DNA from 4 places in the Kitasatospora purpeofusca genome. Region 1 is predicted to be linked to each of the others. Evidence: riboswitches for the same ligand, from Rfam matches in the RefSeq annotation. Region 1 holds a riboswitch; each other region holds the start of a gene.
What was found. A riboswitch is a leader RNA that binds a small molecule or an ion and turns the genes downstream of it on or off. The one in region 1 is predicted to bind cobalamin.

Region 1 (4,609 bases):
GCCCGTCCTCGCCCCACTCGACGGCCCAGCGGCCGGGACGCTCGCTGGCCGCGCTCCGGGTGAAGGTGATCCGACCGGCGCCCAGGCTCTGGACCACGACCGGACCGGACCGCTCCCGGGCGGCCCCGGCCGGGCGGACCATCCGCTCCGAGGCCCGGCGGCCGATCACCAGGACGGCCGCCCCGGTGCCGACCGCGGCGGCCGCCACGGTGGCCGCGATTCCCCAACGCATACTCGCTCCCCGCTGCTCGGTTCTGGGCCGACCGGTGTCCGGACCCACGTCACAGCCCAGTCCACTGGCCGGGACCCGGCCGGGCCAGCAGGACACGGCCGTACGGGTTGCCACGTGAGGAAGGTCGCACCGGGTCCGTCGGAACGAGACTGCCAGAACGGACGGGTCCTCACACGGGGATCGCGGGCTCCCGTCGGGCGAGCAGCTCCCAGAAGCGACCGGCCGGCGGGACCACCGCGTCGGACGGCGCGGCCGCCCCCTCGGCGGGCCCCCAGCCGCCGGCCCCCCAGTGGGCGGGCACCTGCCGCTCCTCCTGGAGCACGGGCAGCACCGCGTCGAGGTCCGCCCGGTCCACCGGCACGATCCGGACGATCGCGCCGGCCTGCGCCTGCCAGCGGCCCTCGACGCAGCGCCGCAGCCGCCGGTCCAGCTCCTCCCGGCGGCCGGTCGCGGCGACCAGCTCCCGGAGGGTCAGGCCCAGCACGTGCGCGAGCGCGGCCGTCGGCCCGGCGTCGCCGTCCCACCACCCGGTGGCCTCGGCCCGCCGGTACTCCCCGGCCGGGACGCCGATCCGGCGGGCCGCGCCGTCCGGGCTCAGCTCACGGGCGAGCCGGAATTCCCGCAGGCTCGCCGGGCGGACGCCCATCAGCCGCTCGGGCGGGCACCACAGCGCCCGGGCCAGCGCGAGGAACTCCTCCTCGCCGGGGGGCGGCCCGCCGTTCTCCCAGCCGAGGACGTGGGCCGGGAGCAGCCTGACACCGTGCGCGGCCATCCCTTCGGCGACCTGTTCCGGGGTCAGGCCGAGGGCGGCGCGGTGGGCGCGGACGGCGGCGGGCGAGAACGGCACCGGCGGCGGCGGGGCGGGCGGGGCCGACCGGGCCGGACGTGCGAAGAGGTGGGGGCGCTGGGGTCGCATGGGTCCCGACGCTAGGCGCGGCGCCGGGTGGTGCCCCAGCCGACGAACGCACGAAGCGGGCCGGGCGCGCCGCCCGGCGGGGGTGGAGGATCGCACAGCGGGGCGCGGTCCGGCGGCGGGCGGGCTCGGAGGTAGCGACGGGGGAACAGCGGGCGGCGGCGGGTGGCGGGGCGGGCGGCGGGGCGGGCGCCCGGACTGCTGTCAGCAGGGCTCCGGAAGGGCTCCGGCGTGTGACCAACCCCTCCGCGACCTCGGTTGACTCCCCCTTCGGGCCCGTGATGGGATCCTTCAGCCATTACGGAGGCAAGCAGAGGAAGCCGGTGCGAGTCCGGCGCGGTCCCGCCACTGTCACCGGGGAGCACGACCGGAGTTCAGCCACGGAGGGCCGTTTACGGCCGCCGGAAGGCCCGGGAGCGCGTCCGACCCGGGAGCCAGGAGACTCTCACCCCCGGTACGTCGATCCAGGGCGCGGACCCTGAGTGAGGACACGCACGCGATGCAGGCTGCCCCGCCGGGCCGGGACGTCCCCCCGAGCGCACCAGCGACCACGCCTCCCACCCTGCCCTGCGCCACGCCGTGCGCCCGCTGACCCGGGCCGCCGCGTTCGGCGCGGGCGCCGTCGCCGGGTACCTGGCCGACTCCCGGTTCGGCGACCCGCGCCGCGGCCACCCGGTGGCCGGCTTCGGCGGCGCCGCCGGCCGGCTGGAGCGGTTGCTGTGGCGCGACGACCGCGCCGTCGGCACTGCCTTCACCGCGCTGTGCGTGGGCACCGTCGCGGCCGGCGCGGTGGCCGCCGACCGGCTGCTGGGCCGCCGTCCGCTCGGCCGGGCCGCGCTCGCCGCCGCCGCGACCTGGACGGTGCTCGGCGGCACCTCGCTGACCCGGGAGGCCCGCACCGTCGGCCGCGCGCTGACGGCCGGTGACCTGACGGCGGCCCGGGAGCGGCTGCCGCACCTGTGCGGACGCGACCCGAGCGCCCTGGACGAGCAGCAGATCGCCCGCGCGGTGGTCGAGTCGGTGGCCGAGAACACCGCCGACGCCGTGGTCAACGCCCTGGTCTGGGGCGGCGTGGCCGGCACCCCGGGGCTGCTGGCCTTCCGCGCGGTGAACACCCTGGACGCGATGGTCGGTCACCGCTCGCCGCGCTACGCCCGGTTCGGCTGGGCCTCGGCCCGGCTGGACGACGTGGCGGGCTGGCCGGGCGCCCGGCTGACCGCGCTGCTGACGGTGGCCGCCGCCCCCGAACCGCGCACCGCCTGGCGGGTCTGGCGGCGGGACGGCTCCGCGCACCCCAGCCCCAATGCCGGCCAGGCCGAGTCCGCCTTCGCCGGCGCCGTCGGCGTCCGGCTGGGCGGGACGCTCCAGTACGGCGAGCGCACCGAGCACCGGCCGGTGCTCGGCGAGGAGCTGCGTCCGGTCGGGGTGGACGACATCGAGCGGGCCTGCGTGCTCTCGCGGCGGGTGGGCGCGCTGGCCCTGGGTACGACGGTCGCCGGGCACCTGCTGCTGCGGGCGGCTCTGATCAGGAAGCGGAGGGACCGGGCATGAGCAAGGCACTGCTGGTCGCCGGGACGACCTCGGACGCCGGCAAGAGCGTGGTCACGGCGGGCATCTGCCGCTGGCTGGCGCGGCAGGGGGTCGCGGTCGCGCCGTTCAAGGCGCAGAACATGTCGCTGAACTCCTTCGTCACCGCCGACGGCGCCGAGATCGGCCGCGCCCAGGCGATGCAGGCGCAGGCCGCCCGGGTCGAGCCGGAGGCGGCGATGAACCCGGTGCTGCTCAAGCCCGGCGCGGACGGCCGCAGCCAGGTGGTGCTGCTGGGCCGCCCGGTCGCCGAGGTCGGCGCGCTGGACTACCGCGAGCGCAAGCCGCTGCTGCTGGAACGGGCCCTGGAGTGCCTGGCGGACCTGCGCGCCCGCTTCGACGTGGTGGTCTGCGAGGGCGCGGGCTCGCCCGCCGAGATCAACCTGCGGGACCGGGACATCGCCAACATGGGCCTGGCCACCGCGGCCGGCCTGCCGGTCGTCGTGGTCGGGGACATCGACCGGGGCGGCGTGTTCGCGGCGATGTACGGGACGCTGGCGCTGCTGTCGGCGGAGGACCAGCGGCACGTGGCCGGCTGGTTCGTCAACAAGTTCCGCGGCGACGCGCGGCTGCTGGCCCCCGGGCTGGAGATGCTGCGCGAGCTGACCGGTCGTCCGGTGCTCGGCACCCTGCCGATGCTGCCGGACCTGTGGCTGGACGCCGAGGACTCGCTCGACCTGTCCACCGTCGTCGACCGGACGGCCGCGCGCGGCCCGCTGGGCGCCGACGTGCTGCGGGTGGCGGTGCTCCGCTTCCCCCGGCTGTCGAACTTCACCGACCTGGACGCACTCGCCCAGGAGCCCGGCGTGCTGGTCCGCTGGGCCACCCGGCCGGAGGAGCTGGCCGACGCCGACCTGGTGGTGCTGCCCGGCACCCGGGCCACCGTCTCCGACCTCGGCTGGCTGCGGGAGCGCGGCTTCGAGCCGGTGCTGAAGGCCCGGGCGGCGGCCGGACTGCCGGTGCTCGGCGTCTGCGGCGGCTACCAGATGCTGGCCGGCTCCATCGTGGACGAGGTCGAGTCGAAGGCGGGCCCGGTGGAGGGCCTCGGACTGCTGCCGACGCGGGTGCGCTTCGGGGTGGAGAAGGTGCTCGGACGGCCCGTCGGCGAGGCCTTCGGCGAGCGGGTCGAGGGCTACGAGATCCACCACGGGATCGTCACCGCGGAGGGCGGCGAGGCGTTCCTCGACGGCTGCCGGGTCGGCTCCGTCCTGGGCACCACCTGGCACGGCGCGCTGGAGAACGACGGCTTCCGGCGCGCGCTGCTGCGCGAGGTCGCGGCGGCGGCCGGCCGGGCGTTCGTCCCCGCGCCGGACATCTCCTTCGCCGACGCGCGGGAGGCCCGGCTGGACCGGCTGGGCGAACTGATCGAGGAACACGCCGACACCGACGCGCTGTGGAAGCTGATCGAGGGCGGGGTGCCGGCGGCCGGATCGCTGCCGCTCCTTCCGCCCGGAGCCCCTGGGGAGCATGCATGAGTGACGTCCGATACCCGTTCACCGCGATCGTCGGCATGGCCGACCTGCGGCTCGGCCTGCTGCTGAACGCGGTCTCCCCGGCGGTCGGCGGGGTGCTGGTGCGCGGGGAGAAGGGCACCGCCAAGTCGACCATGGTGCGCGCGCTGGCCGGGCTGCTGCCGTCCATCGCGACCGTCGACGGCTGCCGCTTCGCCTGCGACCCGGCCGGTCCCGACCCGCAGTGCCCGGACGGCGCGCACGACGGCGGGGCGTCCTCGCGGCGCCCGGCCGAGCTGGTCGAGCTGCCGGTCGGCGTCTCCGAGGACCGGATCGTCGGCTCGCTGGACCTGGAGCGCGCGCTCTCCGAGGGCGTCAAGGCCTACGAGCCGGGGCTGCTGGCCCGGGCGCACCGCGGCGTGCTCT
Region 2 (4,609 bases), 970 kb from region 1:
AAGCCCGTGGTGATCACCGAGACCGCCGCCACCGACAGCTCCGGCCAGAAGGCCCGCTGGATCACCGAGATGTTCGAGCAGCTGCCCCGGCACCCGGACATCATCGGCCTGATCTGGTACGAGGCCGTCAAGGAGGTCGACTGGCGGGTCACCGCGTCCGGCCCGGCCAGCGCGGCGTACGCCGCCGGAGTCTCCGCGCCCCGGTACGCCGGGCAGTGGACCGTCCGCTCGCAGCCGCTGCTCACCGTGCCGCCGCCCGCACCACCCACCACGCCGCCCGCCGCCACGTCCTCGCCCTCGGCCCCGGCTTCGCCCTCGCCGAGCGCGAAGCCGACCGGCGGCACCGGCACCAAGCCGTCCGGGGGCACCGCCCCGACCCGGAAGCCGACCGCCACCAAGCCCCGGAGCTCCCCGCCGGCCGAGGCCGGCTAGCCCCCGACCGACCGAGGGCCCGTCCGCCCGTGGAAGGCCGCCGGGCACCGGCCGGCCCGCACACCGAACACCAGTACCCCGTTGGGAGGCGAAGAGCATGCTCCGCCCGTTCCTGCCCGGCCCCGGGCGTCCCCGGCCGCGCGCCTGGTGGTGGCTCGCGCCCACCGCCCTGCTGGTGCTCTGCCTGTGCGCCGTGCTGATCCCGCGCGAGAGCGCCCCCTCGACCGCCGCCGTCGCCCCGCCGCCACCCCCGCTGAGCTCCGCCGAGCCGGGCGAGCTGTGCTCCACCGCGCAGAACCGCTACCCCTCGCAGCCGGTGGACTCCGGGCGCTACGTCATCAACCCCAACGAGTGGAACGCCACCGGCGGCCTGTGCGTGCACGGCGGCAACGACAGCGCCGCCTTCACCGTCACCCGCAGCGCCGTCGCCCGCGGCAACCTCACCGACCCGGCCCGCGGCCCCGGCGCCTACCCCCACATCAGCACCCCGCTCGGCAGCGACGGCGTCAGCCCGCTGCCCATCGCCGTCGACAACCTGCGGTACGCCACCAGCACCTGGCGCACCACCCAGGTGGACGGCGGCGTCTGGAACGCCTCCTACGACCTCTGGTACAGCACCACCCGGGGCAGCTGCTCGTTCACCGAGAGTGCCGAGGTGATGATCTGGCTGCGCGGCAACGGCACCTCGCCGTTCGGCAAGCAGTCCGGCGAGCTGCGCAGCGGCGGCCAGGCCTACCGGGTGTACGAGGCGCCGAAGAAGAGCAGCCACACCCTGATCACCTACGAGGCGGCCTCCGCCACCAACGTCGTCACCGACCTCGACCTGCGCGCCTTCACCCGCGACGCGGTCCAGCGCGGCTACGTCCCGGCCGGCTCGTACCTGTGCGCGGTCCAGGCCGGCTTCGAGATCTGGGAGGGCGGCGCGGGCCTCGGCACCGACGCGTTCTCGTTCGAGGTCGCCGCAGGCCGCCCGAGCGGCGCGATCACCTCCGCGGTGCCCGGCTACTGCCTGGACAGCCGGGTGGCCGGCGACCCGGCCGCGGTCGGCGCCGCCACCTGCGACGGCTCCCCGGCGCAGAGCTGGACCATGGGCGAGGACGGCTCGGTCGGCCAGGCCGGACGCTGTCTGGAGGACCCCGACATCGGGTTCCCGGTCCTCACCGGCTGCACTCGCAGACCCGACCAGCGGTGGCGCTCCACCGACGGCGGGCAGCTGCTGAACGAGGACTCCGGGAAGTGTCTGGAGAACCCCGCGACCGGCCCCACGGGCACCGGGAACGGCTCCCAGGTACGGATGCGGCTGTGCGCCGCCAAGCCCGCCCAGGAGTGGCACAGGCCGGTCTGAGGGGCGCCGAAAGCCCCCGCAGCCTATCGCACCCGACCCGCGACACGCAGCGCCGCGACACTACATGTGGGGCTTCGTCGGACGAGCGCCACTAGATGTATGCTCACTCCTGCTGTCGAAGCAGGGGAACCCGGTGTGAATCCGGGACTGCCCCGCAGCGGTGTGCGGCCTCCTCCCGAGGGGGCCCGCGAGTCCGAGTACCTGCCGACAGCGTGCCGGCGCCTCCCCGCAGAGGCCATGCGCACCAGCACCATTTCCGGGCCTCGCGGGCGGGCCGGGGACGAATCGCGAGCGGCGCCCACGGGTCCGCGCGGCGTACTCCCCTGCCCCGAACGGCCCGGCCCCGATACACCGCCGTCGACCGCCGCCAGGAGAGAAGCGCCTTGACCACCGCTGCCTCAGTCGTCCTGCCCGCCCAGGGTTCCAGCTCCGTCACCGTCGACCCGACGGTCGCCGACCCGGGCGGTGCGCTCCTGCGCATTCTCACCGACCGCAGCGCCGACCTCCCCCAGGTGGACCCCGGTCATGTCGCCGCCGCCGCGCTCCGCGGCCGCCACGCCGGCTCGGACTTCGCCGAGCTGCGCGGACTCGCCGTCGACGCCGCCGCGTCGATGATCGCCGAGGACCCGCAGTACTCGAAGCTCGCGGCCCGGCTGCTCGCGCTGGAGATCGTCGACGAGGCGGCGAGCCAGGGCGTGCTCTCGTTCTCCACCTCGATCGCCGTCGGCCACGCCGAGGGCCTGATCGGTGACACCACCGCCGCTTTCGTCGCCAAGCACACCGCCACCCTGGACGCGCTGATCGACGCCAAGGGCGACGACCGCTTCGAGTACTTCGGCCTGCGCACCGTCCAGAGCCGCTACCTGCTGCGCCACCCGATCACCCGCAAGGTCGTCGAGACCCCGCAGCACTTCCTGCTCCGTGTCGCCTGTGGCCTGGCGGTCGGCGACACCGAGCAGTCGGTGCGCGAGGTGGCCGAGCTGTACCGCCTGATGAGCCGGCTGGAGTACCTGACCTCCTCGCCGACCCTCTTCAACTCCGGCACCCGGCACCCGCAGATGTCCAGCTGCTACCTGCTGGACTCGCCGCTGGACAACCTGGACTCGATCTACTCCCGCTACGCGCAGATCGCCCGGCTGTCCAAGCACGCCGGCGGCATCGGCCTGTCCTACTCCCGGATCCGCTCGCGCGGCTCGCTGATCCGCGGCACCAACGGCAAGTCCAACGGCATCGTGCCGTTCCTGCGCACCCTCGACTCCTCGGTCGCCGCCGTCAACCAGGGCGGCCGCCGCAAGGGCGCGGCCTGCGTCTACCTGGAGACCTGGCACGCGGACATCGAGGAGTTCCTGGAGCTCCGCGACAACACCGGTGAGGAGGCGCGCCGCACCCACAACCTGAACCTGGCGCACTGGATCCCGGACGAGTTCATGCGCCGGGTCAACGCCAACGCCGACTGGTCGCTGTTCTCCCCCGCCGACGTCCCCGAGCTGGTCGACCTGTGGGGCGCCGAGTTCGACGAGGCGTACCTGAAGGCCGAGCTGGCCGGCAAGGCCGTCCGCATCATCCCCGCGCAGACCCTCTACGCCCGGATGATGCGCACCCTGGCGCAGACCGGCAACGGCTGGATGACCTTCAAGGACGCCTCCAACCGCGCCGCCAACCAGACCGCGCTGCCGGGCCGCACGGTGCACAGCTCCAACCTCTGCACCGAGATCCTGGAGGTCACCGACGACTCCGAGACCGCGGTCTGCAACCTCGGCTCGGTCAACCTCGGTGCCCACGTCGCCGCCGGCGCCACCGCCGCCGACCTGCTGAACGCGATGGACTGGGACCGGCTGGACGCCACCGTGCGCACCGCCGTCACCTTCCTCGACCGCGTGGTGGACATCAACTTCTACCCGACCCCCGAGGCCGGCGCCTCCAACAACCGCTGGCGCCCGGTCGGCCTCGGTGTGATGGGCCTGCAGGACGTCTTCTTCCAGCTGCGGATCGACTTCGACTCCGCCGAGGCCAAGACGCTCTCCACGCTGATCTCCGAGCGCATCATGCTCACCGCCTACGAGCGCTCCGCCGACCTGGCCGAGCAGCTGGGCCAGCACGAGGCGTACGAGGAGACCCGCGCCGCCCGCGGCGAGCTGCACATCGACCACTTCCCGAGCGCCGCGCCCGAGTGGGCCGACCGCTGGGAGGCGCTGCGCACCCGCATCGCCGCGACCGGCCTGCGCAACTCGCTGCTGCTGGCGATCGCGCCGACCGCCACGATCGCCTCGATCGCCGGTGTCTACGAGTGCATCGAGCCGCAGGTGTCCAACCTGTTCAAGCGCGAGACCCTCTCCGGCGAGTTCCTCCAGGTCAACCCGTACCTGGTGCGCGAGCTCAAGGAGCTCGGCGTCTGGGACCAGCAGACCCGGGACGCGCTGCGCGACGCCAACGGCTCCGTGCAGGAGCTCGGCTGGCTGCCCGAGGAGGTCCGCTCGCTGTACCGCACCGCCTGGGAGCTTCCGCAGCGCGCGCTGATCGACCTGGCCGCCGCCCGGATGCCGTACATCGACCAGAGCCAGTCGCTGAACCTGTTCATGGCCGCGCCGACCATCGGCAAGCTCAGCTCGATGTACGCCTACGCGTGGAAGGTCGGTCTGAAGACCACCTACTACCTGCGTTCGCGCCCGGCGACCCGGATCGCCCAGGCCGCGTCGGGTGCCGCCCGCGCCGCCGCGCCGGTGCCGGCCCAGACCGTCACCGCGGGCGCCCCGACCCTCACCCCGGAGGAGGAGGCCGCGCTGGCCTGCTCCCTGGAGAACCCCGAGTCCTGCGAGGCCTGCCAGTGAGCAC
Region 3 (4,609 bases), 4.5 Mb from region 1:
ACGCCGTAGCCCCGGTACCTGGCACCGAGCACCACGGTCAGGAAGTCGCCCTCCTCGACCCGGCGGTCGGTGGGCTGGTGCGCCTGCTGGCCGGAGTGGCTGCCGGTGCCGACCGAGACCGGGAACGCCGCGCGGTCCGCGCCGTGGTCGATCATCCGGCGCTCCAGCTCCATCGCCAGGTGCCGCTCGGTCCGGCCGACCAGGATCGACTCCAGCAGCTCGCCGAGCGCCTGGTCGGCGATCTCCGCGGCGATCCGCAGATCGGCGATCTCGTACTCGTCCTTGACCACCCGCAGCCGCTCGACCGCCTGTCCGACGTCCGCCAGCCGGGTGCCCTCGACCAGTCCGGCCACGGCCCGGTGCCGGGTGACCGTCAGGTCGTGCTCCTCCACCGCCAGCCCGGCCACCCGCAGCCCCGCCGCGGCACCGGCGGCGGCCAGCGCGGTGTCCGCCCCGGCCGCCACCTCCAGCCGGGTCACCTCGGGCGAGATCAGGTGCTCGCCGGTGTCGTCCGGCGGCAGGTCGTCGGGCAGTGCCAGCAACGCCCGGTCCCGGGTCAGCAGCAGGGTCGCCCCGCACGGCGGACACCCGGTGAGGTACCGCACGTTCGCCGCCCGGGTGATCAGCGCCGCGTCGGTCCCGGACGCACTGCAGTGCTCCCGCAACCGCTCCCGGCGGCCCGCGTACGCATCAGCCATGCGTCGAGCCTACGAACCCCGCCCCCGATCCGCCCGCCGAACGCCCCCACCCGGGCCCGCGCGGGACTACTCGGCGCCGCCGGCGGGGGCCCGGGCGGCGGTCGGGGCGGGTGCGGCGACCGGGGCGGGGACGGGGGCGACGGCCCACTTCTTCTCGACGCCGGCCAGGCGCCAGTAGGCGATGGCGGCGGCCCAGACCACGACGAACAGGCCGACGATGGCGTAGCCGACGTTGTCCAGGGTGATGTCCGCGATCCAGCCGGTCACCGGGTCGGTGAGGTCCAGCTTCTCGTGCAGGACGCCGACGAGTTCGATGGTCCCGATGATGAACGCCACCGCGATGGACAGTCCGGTGATGGTCAGGTTGTAGTACACCTTGCGCACCGGGTTGGAGAACGCCCACTGGTAGGCGAAGTTCATGAAGGTGCCGTCCAGGGTGTCGAACAGGCTCATGCCGGCCGCGAACAGCAGCGGCAGGCAGACGATCGCGTACCAGGGCAGGCCGGAGGCCGCGCCGGAGCCCGCCATCACCATCAGGGTGACCTCGGTCGCGGTGTCGAAGCCCAGGCCGAGCACCATGCCGACCGGGAACATCTGGCCGGGACGGGTGATCGAGCGGGTGGCCCGGTTCAGCACCCGGGCCAGCAGGCCGCGCGAGTTGAGGTGCTCCTCCAGCTCGGCCTCGTCGAACCGGCCCGCCCGCATCGAGCGGAAGACCTTGAGGATGCCGAACAGAGCGGCCAGGTTGAGCGCGCCGATCAGGTAGAGGAAGACCCCGGAGGCCGAGGTGCCGACCACGCCCAGCCACTGGTGGGTGGTGGACTCGTCGTCCATCAGGGTGCTGGCCAGCTGCGCGCCGCCCGCCACCAGGGCGGCCATCAGCACCACCATCGAGGAGTGCCCGAGCGCGAACCAGAAGCCGACCGAGACCGGCCGCTTGCCGTCCGCCATCAGCTTCCGGGTGGTGTTGTCGATCACCGCGATGTGGTCGGCGTCGAAGGCGTGCCGCATGCCGAGGGTGTACGCGGTGATGCCCAGGCCCACCCCGAAGACCTGGGTGCCCACCTCGTACTTCTCCGGCGCGACCAGGAAGATCAGCGTGCCGAAGGCCACCACGTGCATGGCCAGGATCACGCCCATCAGGCCGGCGGTCCGTACGGTGTCCTCCCGCCGCCATCGGAAGGTGGGCAGGGCGGTGGGCGCCGCCGGGGCGGCGACGGTTTCGGGCAGGGTCATCCTGGGATCACGCTCCAGCACCTCGTGGAAACACTTCGTGAGATGCCGCGGCCGGTCTCCTGGCTGACGGGGCTCCCGCACCCGCCTTCCCGAACGCGCGAGGCGCCCAGTGGCATGTGGGTACGGACACTTCCCCCCGATCACAGTGGCGAGGGCCGCTCCGGACTGGGACCCCTGAGGGTCCGTCACCGGTCTTCCCGAGCACCACGGCGGGCAACACCGTAGGCGGCGGGCGGTGACCCTTGCAAGGCTGCGCACCTGCGCAGGTGTCCAGGATCACAGCGTCCCGCCTGCGAGAATGGCCCGTATGCATCTCGTACCGGCCGACCGCGCGGGCCACCGCACCATCGACGGGCACCGGGTCTGCGAGGCCATCGCGGCGATCGGCGACACCGCCCACGTCCGCTCCTGGGCCGAGCGCTTCTCGCTGCTCGCCGACCCCGGCCGCCTCGCCCTGCTGCTCGCGCTGCACCGCACCGGGCCGCTCGCCGTCTCCGACCTGGCGGTCGCCACCGGCATGCGCGACCCCGCCGTCTCCCAGGCCCTGCGGCTGCTGCGGACGGCCGGGGCGGTGACCGGCGAGAAGGAGGGACGTGTCGTGCGCTACCGGCTCGTGGACGCGGACCTGCGCCCCCTGCTGGACGCGTGCGCCGTCGACACCCCCGAACACGACGAGCACCACGAGCACGGCGAACACCAGGAGCACCACGAGCACGGCGAGCCCGACGCGGCGACCGGCTGACCCCACCCCGCCGACCGCCCGACCGACCGCCCGACCGGCGGCCCGGTCAGCGGCCCGGGGTCCCGGCCGGCTGGCAGGACGGGCACCAGAACAGATTGCGGGAGGCGTGCTCCTCGGTCCGGACCTCGGTGGCGCAGACCAGGCACGGCATCCCGGCCCGCCGGTAGACGTACACCTCGCCGCCGTGGTCGTCGACCCGTGGTGGGCGGCCCATCGCCTCGGGGGTGTGCTCGGGGCGCACGGTGTCGATCCGGCCCGCGCCGACGCCCTCGCGCATCAGCGCGACGAGGTCCGCCCAGATCGCGTCCCACTCGGCCCGGAGCAGCTCGCGCCCCGCCCGGTGCGGATCGATGCCGTGCCGGAACAGCACCTCCGCCCGGTAGACGTTCCCCACCCCGGCCAGCACCTTCTGGTCCATCAGCAGGGCCGCGACCGTCGTCCGGCTGGCCGCCATCCGCCGCCAGGCGGCGTCCGGGTCGGCGTCGGCGCGCAGCGGGTCGGGGCCGAGCCTGGCCGCCACCGCGGCCTTCTCGGCGCCGGTGATCAGCGCGCAGGTGTTGGGGCCGCGCAGATCGGCGACGTGCTCGTCGTTCTCCAGCCGCAGCCGGACCAGGCCGACCGGCGCAGGGACCGGCCCGTCGCCGATCGCGGCGAAGGTGAAGCCCCCGTACAGGCCGAGGTGGATGTGCACCCAGGCGTCCTCGCCGAAGCCGAGGAACAGGTGCTTGCCGACGGCCTCCGCCGCCTCCAGCTCCCGTCCGTCGATCAGCCCGGCGCCGTCCGCGAACCGCCCCTGCGGGCTGCTGGCCCGGACCTCCCGGCCGCCGAAGGCGCGGTGGTTCTCGGCGGCGAGACGGTGGATGATGTGGCCTTCCGGCACGGGCGCGGCTCCCCCGGTCGAACGTTCAGGACCCGTCCATCATCGCAGTCGGCACCGACACACCCGCCGGGCGAACGGGCCCCTCAGCGGACCGGGATGCCCATCAGCCGGGCCAGGATCACCCGGTCCAGCTCGGCGGCGGTGGCGGCCACGTCGAGCTGGGAGTTGTCGATGATCGGCAGCCCGGAGTTGTACCAGCCGGCCATCCGGCCGTGGATCCGGGCCACCTCCTCGTCGCCGAGCCGGCGGTTCCCGCTGCGCCGGGCGTTGCGGTGGAGCACCGAGTCGAGGCTGGGCAGCAGCACCACCGGGATCATGCCGGGCCCGATGTGCCGCTTCCAGCCGCCGAGGCCGATCGCCGGGCGGTCGGGGAAGACCGCGTCGTCGATGATGCAGGAGATGCCGTTGGCGAGGTAGTTGCGGCAGGCGAAGCCGCAGGTCCGGCGGGCCAGCCGGTACTGCGCCTCGGAGGCGTTGTTCCAGCCGGACTGCGGGTTGGCGAAGCCGGACTGCACCCACTCCCGGACGTCGTCGAGGCTGATGTGCGCGGTCGGGGTGGGACGCCGCTCGGCCCAGTGCCGGGCGACGGTGGTCTTGCCGGCACCGGCCGGACCGATCAGCAGCACCGCGATCGGGCCCGCGGGCGCGTGCTGCTGCGGCTGCCGGGCGGGCAGTTGGACGGGCGCGCCGGAGGGCAGCAGGAAGTGCCCGGTGGAGCCGGCGGGCACCGGGGCCGGCGCGGGCGGCGCGGCCGGGGCGGGCGCGGGCGCGGGCGCGGGCGCGGGCGCGGGCAACGGTCCGGGCGGAGGGGACGGCAGCACCGGCAGCGGAACGGTCGGCGGCCCCGAGGAGTCCGTCGAGGCCGTCGAGTCGCCCACCGGAACCATCAGCGGAACAGCCACCGGCACAGGCAGAGGCAACGGAACGACCATCGGAACGGGCACCGTCCCGGCCGCCACCGGATACCCCGGCACCGGCGGAGCCACGGGACGTGGGGGGACGGATCCACCCCCGGCGTACTGCGTCACGGCACCTCCCGACTTCCTTCAGCGG
Region 4 (4,609 bases), 1.5 Mb from region 1:
CACCCGCACCACCCGAGAACGGAGCACCACCCATGACCAAGGCCGATCTGGTCTTCACCCGCGGTCCCGTGCACACCGGCGACGCCGCCCGCACCCGGGCGACCGGTCTGGCCGTCACCGGCGGCCGGATCACCGCCGTCGGCCACGACGAGGTCCGGGACCTGATCGGCCCGGACACCGAGGTCGTCGACCTCACCGGCAAGCTGCTGCTGCCGGGCTTCCAGGACGCGCACATCCACGCCGTCTTCGGCGGTACCGAGCTGGCCGTCTGCGACCTCACCGGAACCGTCGGCGTGGCCGACTACCTGGAGCGGATCCGCGCCTACGCCGACGCGAACCCCGACCAGGAGTGGATCACCGGCAGCGGCTGGTCGATGGAGAGCTTCGAGGGCGGCCTGCCGACCCGGCAGCTGCTCGACTCCGTCGTCCCGGACCGTCCGGTCTACCTCACCAACCGGGACCACCACGGCGCCTGGGCCAACACCCGGGCCCTGGAACTCGCCGGTGTCGACCGCGACACCCCCGACCCGGCGGACGGCCGGATCGAGCGCGAGGCCGACGGCACCCCGAGCGGAGTGCTCCAGGAGGGCGCCACCGGCCTGGTGGCCCGGCTGGTGCCGCCGATCACCGCCGCCGACCGGCTGGAGGGGCTGCTGCGGGCGCAGCGGCTGCTGCACTCGCTCGGCATCACCGGCTGGCAGGACGCGCTGCTCGGCGAGTTCAACGGCCAGCCGGACCCGTCCGACGCCTATCTGACCGCCGCGCGCTCCGGCGCGCTGACCGCCCGGGTGAACGGCGCGCTCTGGTGGGAGCGCGAGCGGGGCGCCGAGCAGATCGCCGAACTCGTCGAGCGCCGCGCGGCCTCGGCGCACGGCCGGTTCCGGGCCGGCTCGGTGAAGATCATGCAGGACGGCATCGCGGAGAACTTCACCGCCGCGATGACCAGCCCCTACCTGGACGGCTGCGGCTGCGCCACCGCCAACTCCGGCCTCAGCTTCGTCGATCCGCTCGCCCTGCGCGAGTACGTCACCGCACTCGACGCGCTGGACTTCCAGGTGCACTTCCACGCGCTCGGCGACCGGGCGGTGCGCGAGGCGCTGGACGCGGTCGAGGCCGCCCGCGCCGCCAACGGCCGGCGCGACACCCGCCACCACCTCGCGCACCTCCAGGTGGTCCACCCCGACGACCTGCCCCGGTTCGCCCGGCTCGGCGCGATCGCCAACATCCAGCCGCTGTGGGCGGCGCACGAGCCGCAGATGGACGAGCTGACCATCCCCTTCCTCGGCCCGGAGCGGGCCTCCTGGCAGTACCCGTTCGGCGCGCTGCTGCGGGCCGGGGCCACCCTGGCGGCGGGCAGCGACTGGCCGGTGAGCAGCCCGGACCCGCTGGCCGGACTGCACGTCGCGGTCAACCGGCGGGAGCCGGAGGCCGAGGACGACCGGGTGTTCCTGCCCGAGCAGCGGCTCGACCTGGCCTCCGCGATCGCCGCCTACACGGCCGGCACCGCCCATGTGAACGGGTTCGACGACGCCGGGGTGCTCGCGCCCGGCCTGCTGGCCGACCTGGTCGTCCTGGACCGCGACATCCTCACCGGCCCGCCCGAGGAGATCGCGTCGGCCCGGGTGCTGCGCACCTACGTCGGCGGCGAGCTGGTCCACGCCGCCGAGTGACACCCGACTGACGTTCGACTGACGTCGCGTCAACTGCCGTCCGGGCCCCGGGGTGCTCCCCGGGGCCCGTCGCGTTCCCGACGGTGCGTGCTCCGACGCGCCCGGACGGCCAGGGGCTCTGGACTTACTAGGACGTCCAACTATATGGTCGGAACAGGTCCGCGGTGTCAGGGAAGCCGGTGCGAGTCCGGCACGGTCCCGCCACTGTGACCGGGGAGTTCGTCCTCGCAGGAGTTCGGCCACTGGCAGCCAGCCGGGAAGGCCCGGGGGCGCGCGTCGATCCGGGAGTCAGGATACCGGCCGCGGACGGTCCGTGTTTTCCACGAGGATGGAGACGACACGCATGAATCCGGGCTGCTCCCGTTCCACCGCCCCCGGCTGTGCTGTGCCGACGAGCCCCGGGGCGCACCAGCGCTGACGGTTCGTCAGCCGCCGCCGTCCTGCCGTCGGGCGCACCACCGTGCGCCCGCGCACCGGCGCGGCCTCCATTCCTCCTCTCCCCATCCTGACGAGAGAAGGAATCAATGCTTCCCGACCCCACCACCTCCGAGCCGATCGTCCCCGAACTCACCCACTTCGTCGGCGGCAAGCGCACCGCCGGGACGTCCGGCCGCTTCGGCGACGTCCACGACCCCAACACCGGGCGCGTCCAGGCCCGGGTGCCGCTGGCGAGCCGCGCCGAGGTCGAGGCCGTGATCGCCGACGCGGCGCAGGCCCAGCCCGCGTGGGCGGCCTGGAACCCGCAGCGCCGGGCCCGGGTGCTGCTGCGCTTCCTCCAACTCGTCGAGCAGGAACGGGACTCGCTCGCCCGGCTGCTCTCCGCCGAGCACGGCAAGACCGTCGCCGACGCCCACGGCGACCTCCAGCGCGGCCTGGAGGTGGTCGAGTTCGCGGCCGGCATCCCGCACCTGCTCAAGGGCGAGTTCACCGACAACGCCGGCACCGGCATCGACGTGTACTCGATGCGCCAGCCGCTCGGCGTGGTCGCCGGCATCACCCCGTTCAACTTCCCGGTGATGATCCCGCTCTGGAAGGCCGCGCCCGCGCTGGCCTGCGGCAACGCCTTCGTCCTCAAGCCCTCCGAGCGGGACCCCTCGGTGCCGCTGCGGCTGGCCGAACTGTTCCTGGAGGCCGGACTGCCGCCCGGCGTGCTGAACGTGGTGAACGGCGGCAAGGAGGCCGTCGACACCCTGCTGGAGGACCCCCGGGTGCAGGCGGTCGGCTTCGTCGGCTCCACCCCGATCGCCCAGTACGTCTACGCGACCGCGGCCGCCCACGGCAAGCGCGCCCAGTGCTTCGGTGGCGCCAAGAACCACATGATCGTGATGCCCGACGCCGACCTCGACCAGGCGGCGGACGCCCTGGTCGGCGCCGGCTACGGCTCGGCGGGCGAGCGCTGCATGGCGATCTCGGTGGCCGTCCCGGTCGGCGAGGAGACCGCCGACGCCCTGGTGGCCAAGCTGGTCGAGCGGATCGGCGCGCTGAAGGTCGGCCGCTCGGACGACCCGTCCTCGGACTTCGGCCCGCTGGTCGGCCGGGACGCGCTGGAGCGGGTCCGCGGCTACCTGGACCTCGGGGTCGAGGAGGGCGCCGAACTCGTCGTCGACGGGCGCGACTTCCGGCTGGAGGGCCACGAGGAGGGCTTCTTCCTCGGCCCCTCGCTGTTCGACCGGGTGACGCCGGGGATGCGGATCCACCGGGAGGAGATCTTCGGCCCGGTGCTGAGCGTGGTCCGCGCCGCCGACTACGAGGGGGCCCTGCGCCTGCCCAGCGAGCACGAGTTCGGCAACGGCGTGGCCATCTACACCCGCGACGGCGACACCGCCCGCGACTTCACCCGCCGGGTCAACACCGGCATGGTCGGCGTCAATGTGCCGATCCCGGTGCCGATCGCCTACCACACCTTCGGCGGCTGGAAGCGCTCCGGCTTCGGCGACCTCAACCAGCACGGACCGGACTCGATCCGCTTCTACACCCGCACCCGCACGGTGACCTCGCGCTGGCCCTCCGGGGTCAAGGAAGGCGCCAGCTTCACCATGCCGACGATGGGATGATCGCCGTGCACGATCTCACCGACGACCAGCGCGCGATCGCGGAGACCACCAGGGCCTTCGCCGACGAGCACCTCGCCCCGAACGCCGTGGAGTGGGACCTCGCCAAGCACTTCCCGGTCGACGTGCTGCGCAAGGCCGGCGAACTCGGCCTGGCCGGCGTCTACGTCCGGGAGGAGTCCGGCGGTTCCGGTCTCACCCGCCGCGACGGCGCGGTGGCCTTCGAGGCCCTCGCCACCGGCTGCCCGTCCATCGCCGCCTACCTGTCCATCCACAACATGGTCGCCTGGATGGTCGACCGCCACGGCGACGACGCCCAGCGCGCCCGCTGGCTGCCCCGGCTCTGCACCGCCGAGCACCTGGGCGGCTACTGCCTGACCGAACCCGGCGCCGGCTCCGACGCCGCCGCTCTCACCACCCGGGCCGTCCGCGACGGCGGCCACTGGGTGCTCGACGGCGTCAAGCAGTTCATCTCCGGCGCCGGCAGCGCCCAGGTCTACCTGGTCATGGCGCGCACCGGCGGGCCCGGCCCGAAGGGCATCTCGGCCTTCCTGGTCGACCGGGACGACCCGGGCCTGTCCTTCGGCGCCAACGAGCGCAAGATGGGCTGGAACGCCCAGCCGACCCGGCAGGTGGTGCTGGACGGTGTGCGGCTGCCCGCCGACCGGCTGCTCGGCGCCGAGGGGGAGGGCTTCCGGATCGCCATGGGCGGTCTCAACGGCGGCCGCCTCGGCATCGCCGCCTGCTCGCTCGGCGGCGCCCAGAGCGCGCTGGAGCGCACCGTGGCCCACCTCGCCGAACGCGAGGCCTTCGGTGCCCGGCTGCTGCACGCCCAGGCCCTGCAGTTCCGCCTCGCCGACATGGCCACCGAACTGGAGGCCGCCCGGG

Region 2: it holds a riboswitch for cobalamin, as region 1 does, so the genes downstream of both, OG715_RS26330 (ribonucleoside-diphosphate reductase subunit alpha) here and OG715_RS30480 (cobalamin biosynthesis protein) in region 1, are expected to answer to the same signal.
Region 3: it holds a riboswitch for cobalamin, as region 1 does, so the genes downstream of both, nicT (Nickel transporter NicT) here and OG715_RS30480 (cobalamin biosynthesis protein) in region 1, are expected to answer to the same signal.
Region 4: it holds a riboswitch for cobalamin, as region 1 does, so the genes downstream of both, OG715_RS36960 (CoA-acylating methylmalonate-semialdehyde dehydrogenase) here and OG715_RS30480 (cobalamin biosynthesis protein) in region 1, are expected to answer to the same signal.

The regions. Positions count from the first base shown of each region.
Region 1 covers NZ_CP108561.1:6,950,476-6,955,084, reverse strand. Annotated here, with positions in the region: gene OG715_RS30490 (alpha/beta hydrolase family protein) at 1-232, opposite strand, end outside; gene OG715_RS30485 (helix-turn-helix domain-containing protein) at 402-1,148, opposite strand; cobalamin riboswitch at 1,411-1,609, shown strand; gene OG715_RS30480 (cobalamin biosynthesis protein) at 1,725-2,696, shown strand; gene OG715_RS30475 (cobyric acid synthase) at 2,693-4,207, shown strand; gene OG715_RS30470 (putative cobaltochelatase) at 4,204-4,609, shown strand, end outside.
Region 2 covers NZ_CP108561.1:5,984,934-5,989,542, reverse strand. Annotated here, with positions in the region: gene OG715_RS26340 (glycoside hydrolase family 26 protein) at 1-432, shown strand, start outside; gene OG715_RS26335 (GH12 family glycosyl hydrolase domain-containing protein) at 530-1,777, shown strand; cobalamin riboswitch at 1,839-2,000, shown strand; gene OG715_RS26330 (ribonucleoside-diphosphate reductase subunit alpha) at 2,185-4,605, shown strand.
Region 3 covers NZ_CP108561.1:2,416,344-2,420,952, forward strand. Annotated here, with positions in the region: gene OG715_RS10245 (M24 family metallopeptidase) at 1-698, opposite strand, end outside; gene nicT (Nickel transporter NicT) at 765-1,934, opposite strand; cobalamin riboswitch at 1,967-2,158, opposite strand; partial or broken gene OG715_RS10255 (ArsR/SmtB family transcription factor) at 2,242-2,577, shown strand; gene OG715_RS10260 (Fpg/Nei family DNA glycosylase) at 2,723-3,556, opposite strand; gene OG715_RS10265 (AAA family ATPase) at 3,640-4,458, opposite strand.
Region 4 covers NZ_CP108561.1:8,488,297-8,492,905, forward strand. Annotated here, with positions in the region: gene OG715_RS36955 (amidohydrolase) at 33-1,670, shown strand; cobalamin riboswitch at 1,799-1,989, shown strand; gene OG715_RS36960 (CoA-acylating methylmalonate-semialdehyde dehydrogenase) at 2,195-3,724, shown strand; gene OG715_RS36965 (acyl-CoA dehydrogenase family protein) at 3,721-4,609, shown strand, end outside.